2 linked regions of the Formosa agariphila KMM 3901 genome follow. The protein of the gene in region 1 interacts with the protein of each later gene in a pairwise test. Links are inferred from orthologs where the notes say so. Each region holds a gene or a part of one and is shown on either strand. Other genes may lie near its edges.

What was found.
Region 2: the proteins of BN863_RS08320 (region 1) and recJ interact in binary tests that used the Escherichia coli proteins (3 or more experiments, as listed by UniProt). The link is inferred for Formosa agariphila KMM 3901 from one-to-one orthologs.

What each region holds. Positions count from the first base shown.
Region 1 is NZ_HG315671.1:1,918,610-1,921,942, reverse strand. Bases 1-2,995 are described here. They hold BN863_RS08320 (type IA DNA topoisomerase), read right to left. Parts: upstream 2,653-2,995; coding sequence 349-2,652; downstream 1-348. Other genes in these bases: BN863_RS08315 (DUF885 domain-containing protein), read left to right, coding at 2,896-2,995; BN863_RS08325 (pseudouridine synthase), read right to left, coding at 1-344. In the rest of the region: more of BN863_RS08315, read left to right, coding at 2,996-3,333.
Region 2 is NZ_HG315671.1:58,094-61,399, reverse strand. What follows is about bases 125-3,092. They hold recJ (single-stranded-DNA-specific exonuclease RecJ), read right to left. Parts: upstream 2,469-3,092; coding sequence 780-2,468; downstream 125-779. Other genes in these bases: BN863_RS00260 (carboxymuconolactone decarboxylase family protein), read left to right, coding at 2,970-3,092; BN863_RS00265 (OsmC family protein), read right to left, coding at 2,489-2,911; BN863_RS00275 (hypothetical protein), read right to left, coding at 357-716; BN863_RS00280 (MFS transporter), read right to left, coding at 125-293. In the rest of the region: more of BN863_RS00280, read right to left, coding at 1-124; more of BN863_RS00260, read left to right, coding at 3,093-3,306. UniProt on the Escherichia coli protein: Single-stranded-DNA-specific exonuclease.

The sequences.
Region 1 (3,333 bases):
TCTAACTTAAAAGCAGGGCAAGGTTTGGTAGTGTATTTGGTGCCGTTTAATCCTATTTCAACACCATTTTGTAAAGCTTTAATAGCCGCTTCGGTTATGTCGCCATCTACTTGGGCATAGTACTCTTTATCTACTTTCGAGCTGTTTACAAAATCACTCATTTTACCATCGGTAGTGAGTAATAAAAGCCCTTCAGATTTTTCATCTAAACGCCCAATAGACATAGTGCCTTCAGGGAATTCTCCCAACTCACCAAGCAACTTTTTACGATGCTGTTTTTGTCCGTTGTTTATAAACTGACTTAAATAGCCATAAGGTTTATATATTTTAAAGTGTTGATGCATAACTTTAAATCGATGCGTTTAATATTTTAAATACCAATGCTTTTGTAAGTTTTTCTCCAGCCGATTTTTCTCTAATCGTATCAAAAGTAACTTTAAAATCGCAACCCGATTTATAAGCACTACAACCATAAGCGGTCTTGCCTTTCATAACTGTGCCTTGCTTGCATTTCGGACACGTTAAAGTATCAGGAACTTCTGTTTTTGTTTCTTTTTTAACGGCGACTTTAGGTTCTAAAACCAGTTTAAAATCGTCGTCAAATCGCAACAAACCTTCAACAGTACCTTGCTCAGTTTTGAATCCTTTTAGGTTGACAGTAGATCCTTTTTGAAGTAAACGGATATATTGTTTTTCAGAAATCTTTTTATCGCTAAAACTGAATGGTAATACGAATTTACAACCCGATTTAAATGCGCTACAACCGTAAGCCGATTTTCCTTTTATCAGGTTGCCTTGTTTACATTTCGGACAGTTCTCAGATAAAATACCTGCCTGTTTCTTCGTTTCAGCTTTGGCTGTCTTTTTTTCGGCATTTGCTTCATAAGAGATATTGGCACGTTTGGTTTCACTACGTACTTCGTACACCAACTCGTCAACCATGCGTTTCATGTTATTTATAAACGTTCCCGCATTGTATTCGCCTTTTTCTATATCTTTTAATTGCTTTTCCCACAATCCTGTCAGTTCTGCAGATTTTAATAAATCGTTCTGAATGATATCTATCAACTGTATTCCAGTTGTAGTAGGCAGTAATTGTTTTTTATTACGGACAATGTATTTTCTTCGGAATAAGGTTTCAATAATATTGGCTCGTGTAGACGGTCTTCCAATACCATTTTCCTTCATGAGCTCGCGCAAATCATCATCGTCTACTTGCTTACCTGCCGTTTCCATAGCACGTAGGAGGGAAGCTTCCGTAAATTGATTTGGTGGTTTGGTTTGCTTTTCTAAAAACGAGGGTTCATGAGGTCCTTTTTCACCTTTAACAAACGTGGGTAAAATACCTGATTCTTTTTTCTCTTTATCAGGAGATTCAAATACAACACGCCACCCTTTTTTAAGAATTTCTTTTCCAGTGGTTTTAAAATTTACTTCGGCCGCTTTACCAATTACCGTGGTATTAGATACCGAACAATCATCGTAAAACACAGCAATAAATCGCTTTACTATAATGTCGTAAACCTGTTGCTGATTGTATTGTAAATTAATCTGAATTCCCGTTGGGATAATAGCGTGGTGATCGGTTACTTTTTTATCGTTGAATACTTTAGCCGATTTCTTAATTTTCTTGCCTAAAAGCGGTTCGGTTAAGGTGTTGTATTTTGTTAATTTCTGAAGAATGCCATGTACTTTTGGATACACGTCGTTCGGTAAGAACGTGGTATCTACTCTAGGATAGGTCACCACCTTTTGCTCGTACAGCTTCTGAACGATTTTTAAAGTTTCATCTGCCGAAAATCCAAATTTCGTATTACAATATACCTGTAATCCTGTTAAATCGAATAATTTAGGCGCATATTCTGTGCCTTTCTTTTTGGTAATCGAAACAATTTCAAAATCGTCTTCTTTAACTTTATTGGCGAGTAACTCACCATCTTCCATCTTTAAAAAACGCCCTTCTTCATAACTAAATAAGGTGTCCCGATACATGGTTTGTAACTCCCAATATGGTTGTGGCTTAAAATTTTCAATCTCTTTAAACCGATTTACAACCATAGCCAAAGTTGGTGTTTGCACGCGACCAATAGACAACACTTGCTTGTAACCACCATGTTTAACGGTGTATAAACGCGTCGCATTCATTCCTAATAACCAGTCGCCAATCGCTCTAGAAAACCCAGCGTAATACAAATTATCGTATTGTTCAGACGGTTTTAAATGCTCGAAACCTTCTTTTATGGCTTCTGTGGTTAAGGACGAAATCCATAAGCGTTCTACCTTACCTTTATACTCTGCTTGGTCTAAAACCCAACGTTGTATTAATTCTCCCTCTTGACCAGCATCCCCGCAGTTTATAACCACATCGGCTCTGTCAAATAATCCTTTTACAATATTAAATTGCTTCTGAATTCCGGAATCCGAAGTCACTTTGGTTTTAAACTTCTCGGGAAGCATGGGTAAATTGTTTAAATCCCAACTTTTCCAGTGTGGTTTATAGTCGTTTGGTTCAAACAATGTACATAAATGCCCAAAAGTGTAAGTTACCGCGTAGCCATTACCTTCGTAATATCCATCGTGTTTGGTATTCGCACCTAAAACAGACGCAATTTCACGGGCTACACTTGGCTTTTCGGCTATACAAACTTTCATTTTCTTTCCTTAAATAAGAGTCCGCAAAATATAACTTTTACGGAGTAAAAAGAAGTAGAGTTATCAGGAGTTATTAACGAATAATTAGGTCTTCAATTTTTAAGTTTTACACAAATTCCAGTTGCTTTTTTTTCATTTTAATCAGATTTAGATATGGAAATTGACTATCGAGCCCATATTTGCTTTCACTTCATTTAATTAGCTATATTTAGCCTAAACCTAATTTAACTTGATATACATTTTATGAAAACATGTAACATTACAAAAATCGCACTGCCGGTTTTATTTTTTCTACTAGTATTTGCTTCCTGCAAAGAAGAACCAAAAGCTGTCGTTAGTCAGAAAGCAGAACTGAATGCATGGTTTGATGTGAAGTACGAAGAGTTACTTCAAATGAGTCCGATGCACTTAACTTCTCTAGGTCGAAAAGATTTAAATGATAAAATCGACGACATGAGTAAAGAAGCGGAAGATAGAAAACTCGCTTGGTATGCCGAAAGTGCCAAAACGTTAAAAGAAACATTTGATTATGATAATTTGGATGAAGCAGACCAAGCTTCTTACGACTTATGGATGTATCAATACGAGATGTTAAAGGAAGGCATGACGTATAGAGATATGGAATATGTATTTGAACAAATGCGTGGAGCACATACGTACTTTCCGAACTTCTTAATTAAT
Region 2 (3,306 bases), 1.9 Mb from region 1 along the record:
AGTAAAAACAGTCCGAAACTAATTACAGAAAATCCAAGTATACATTTTACAAGTAAACTCTTTTTTTCGCTCTGATCTACAATATGCCCTGAGAACAAAGCCATAGACACGGCTGGAATCACTTCCATAAGTCCGATAATTCCAAGCGACAACGGATTTTTAGTAATGCTATACACCTCCCATTCTATAACAATAAATTGCATAGACCAGGCGAATACCATAGCAAAACGGACTAATAAAAATATATTGAATTCTTTGTACCTTAAAGCTGCGTACGGGTCTTTCTGTTTCATAATCTATTTGAAGAGGAAACAAATGTACAAAAGTGACCGTTTTAAAAAATTCTGATAATCATTTTAATTCTTACAAATTTCATTCACGTAATTATCCAACTCTAAATGAAACAAGGTTCCGGTAATTAAATCGTATATATCTCTGAGCTCCAAAGCATTTATTGCCAAATCGACTTGGCTAAACGGGGTTTTTAACAACATTGATCGACTACGGTCTTTGTTTTTACAGCAAGCACAAGGATTTTCGGATTGCACAAATCTAATCTGTTTCTGAAACTGAACAATTTCGCGATAGGTAAGGTAAAATCCCATATCCCGAAAAATTATCTGAATTTTAGGAGACTGTTTTTTAGGCGTGTTTTCCTTCCAAATAAAGGAAACACCATAGGCATTATGGTATATTTTATTGATGTCTTGATCCATAGTGATTACTTTTCAACCACTAAAATACTTATTATTTATAATTAATCTAAATAAATATAATATTTATTTTATATCTCTAAGCTTCAATTGCAGACTTGTTACACCATTCCAATGGTTTTCATCTATAGAGTACACAATGCTAAACGGTACTTTTGTAGAGACTACATCTATCTTTTTTCCCAATCCAAATCCAATACACACAATAGGATTTACGTTGGGTTGCTTCACGGTTATCCGTAAATGATCTTCTTCTTTCCCAACACATTTCCCATATCCAGTATCTACCACATCCTCAGTCATAAAAACCGGCATCATATTCCCAGGACCAAAGGGTGCAAACTGCTTTAAAATACGATAGAATTTAGGCGTTATATTTTCTAAAGCAATATTCGCTTCAATTTTAATTTCTGGAGAGAGTAATTTCGGATCGATTGTATTAGACACCACATTCTCGAAAGCCTGTTTAAAAGCGTCGTAATTTTCAGGATGCAATGTTAATCCTGCTGCGTATTTATGTCCACCAAATTGTTCGATATGTTCGCTACATGCCTCTAAGGCATTATACACATCGAAACCAATAACAGATCGTGCAGAAGCGGCCAATTTCTCACCACTTTTTGTAAATACTAATGTGGGTCTGTAGTAGGTTTCTATAAGCCGAGATGCCACAATACCAATAACACCTTTGTGCCAATCTTCCTGAAACACTACAGAGGTATAGCGTTCTTGTTCATTGCGCTCTTCAATCTGGTTTAAAGCTTGAATCGTGATTTCTTTATCGGTTTCTCGACGGTCTAAATTAAAACTTTCAATCTCGGCAGCATACGTTTCTGCTTGCTTTTCGTCCATTTCTGTAAGCAATTGCACAGCATATGTACCATGTTTCATACGTCCAGCAGCGTTAATTCTTGGTGCAACAATAAAGACCACATCGGTTATAGTGAATACGGTTTTATCTACCTGATTTAAAATGGCTTTAATACCTGGTCTCGGATTCTCATTAATAATTTGAAGTCCGTAATAGGCCAAAATTCTATTTTCACCAGTAATAGGCACAATATCCGCTCCAATTGCGGTAGCTACTAAATCTAGATATTCACCTGAATCTTCAATGGTAAATCCTTGCTTAGACGATAAGGCCTGAATGAGTTTAAACCCAACCCCACAACCGCATAATTCTTTATATGGATACTCACAATCTTCCCGTTTAGGATCCAGAACTGCGGCGGCATCTGGAATAGCATCGCCTGGTCTGTGGTGATCGCAAATAATAAAATCGATGCCTTTTTCTTTGGCATAGGCCACTTTATCGATTGCTTTTATACCACAGTCTAACGCCACTATAAGTGTAAAATCGTTATCGTGAGCAAAGTCAATGCCTTTATAAGACACACCATAACCTTCGTCGTAACGATCCGGAATATAGGTGACTACATTCTCCTGACGTGTTCGTAAATACGAACTCATTAACGCCACAGACGTGGTACCATCGACATCATAATCGCCATACACCATAATATTCTCGCCAGCTTCTAAAGCTTGTTCAATACGCGCCACAGCTTTGTCCATATCTTTCATTAAGAACGGATCGTGCAATTCGCTAAGATCGGGTCTAAAGAATGATTTTGCCTCATCGAACGTCTCAATGCCACGCTGTATTAACAACGACGCAGTAAGTTTGTCTACATGAAGTGCCTCCTGTAACGTTTTAACTTTATAAGATTCTGGTTTTGGTTTTATGGTCCAACGCATAGCTTGTAATCCGAAATAATTTATTTAATATGAAAATGAGATTTAACTTTTACCTCAGCAAAACGACGAAACATTTCCATAACCCCGCAGTATTTATCGACCGATAAGTCTACTGCTCTATTAATTTTAGTTTCGTTTAAATCTGTTCCGTAAAAATGATAATCTACAGTAACTAGATGGTAATATTTTGGGTGTTCTTCGGTTAAATGCCCTTCAATAACAATTTTAAAATCGTCTATCTCAACCTTCATTTTTTCTAACATTGGCGTAATATCTACCCCAGAACAACCAGCAAGAGCAGTTAGCATTAAGGCTTTCGGACGTAAGCCATCTCCTTTACCGCCATTATCTTCGCCTAAATCAATCATAACCGATTTACCGCTAGGGTTATCAGATTCAAATTGTACATTTTTTTTCCATTGTGTGGTCACCAAATGAGTCATAATTCCGTATTTTTTCGTTAATTGATAGTTCAAAAATACGACTAAAATTCAGAATAAAATGCCACTAATAACACCATTATCTCCCGACCACGACCAAGAAACTCAAGATTTAGCAACCTTTTTTAACGAAACATTGGGCTTCTGTCCGAACTCGGTTTTAACCATGCAACGCCGGCCAGCCATAAGCAAAGCCTTCATTAATTTAAACAAAGCTGTGATGGCCAACGAAGGTCGCGTAACTTCCGCTTTAAAACGCTTAATTGCTTGGGTTAGCAGTAATGCCACTGGCTGTCGCTATTGCCAAGCACACGCCATTCGTGCCGCAGAGCGCTACGGGGCAGAACAAGAGCAACTCGATAACGTTTGGGATTATCGCACCCACCCCGCATTTAGCG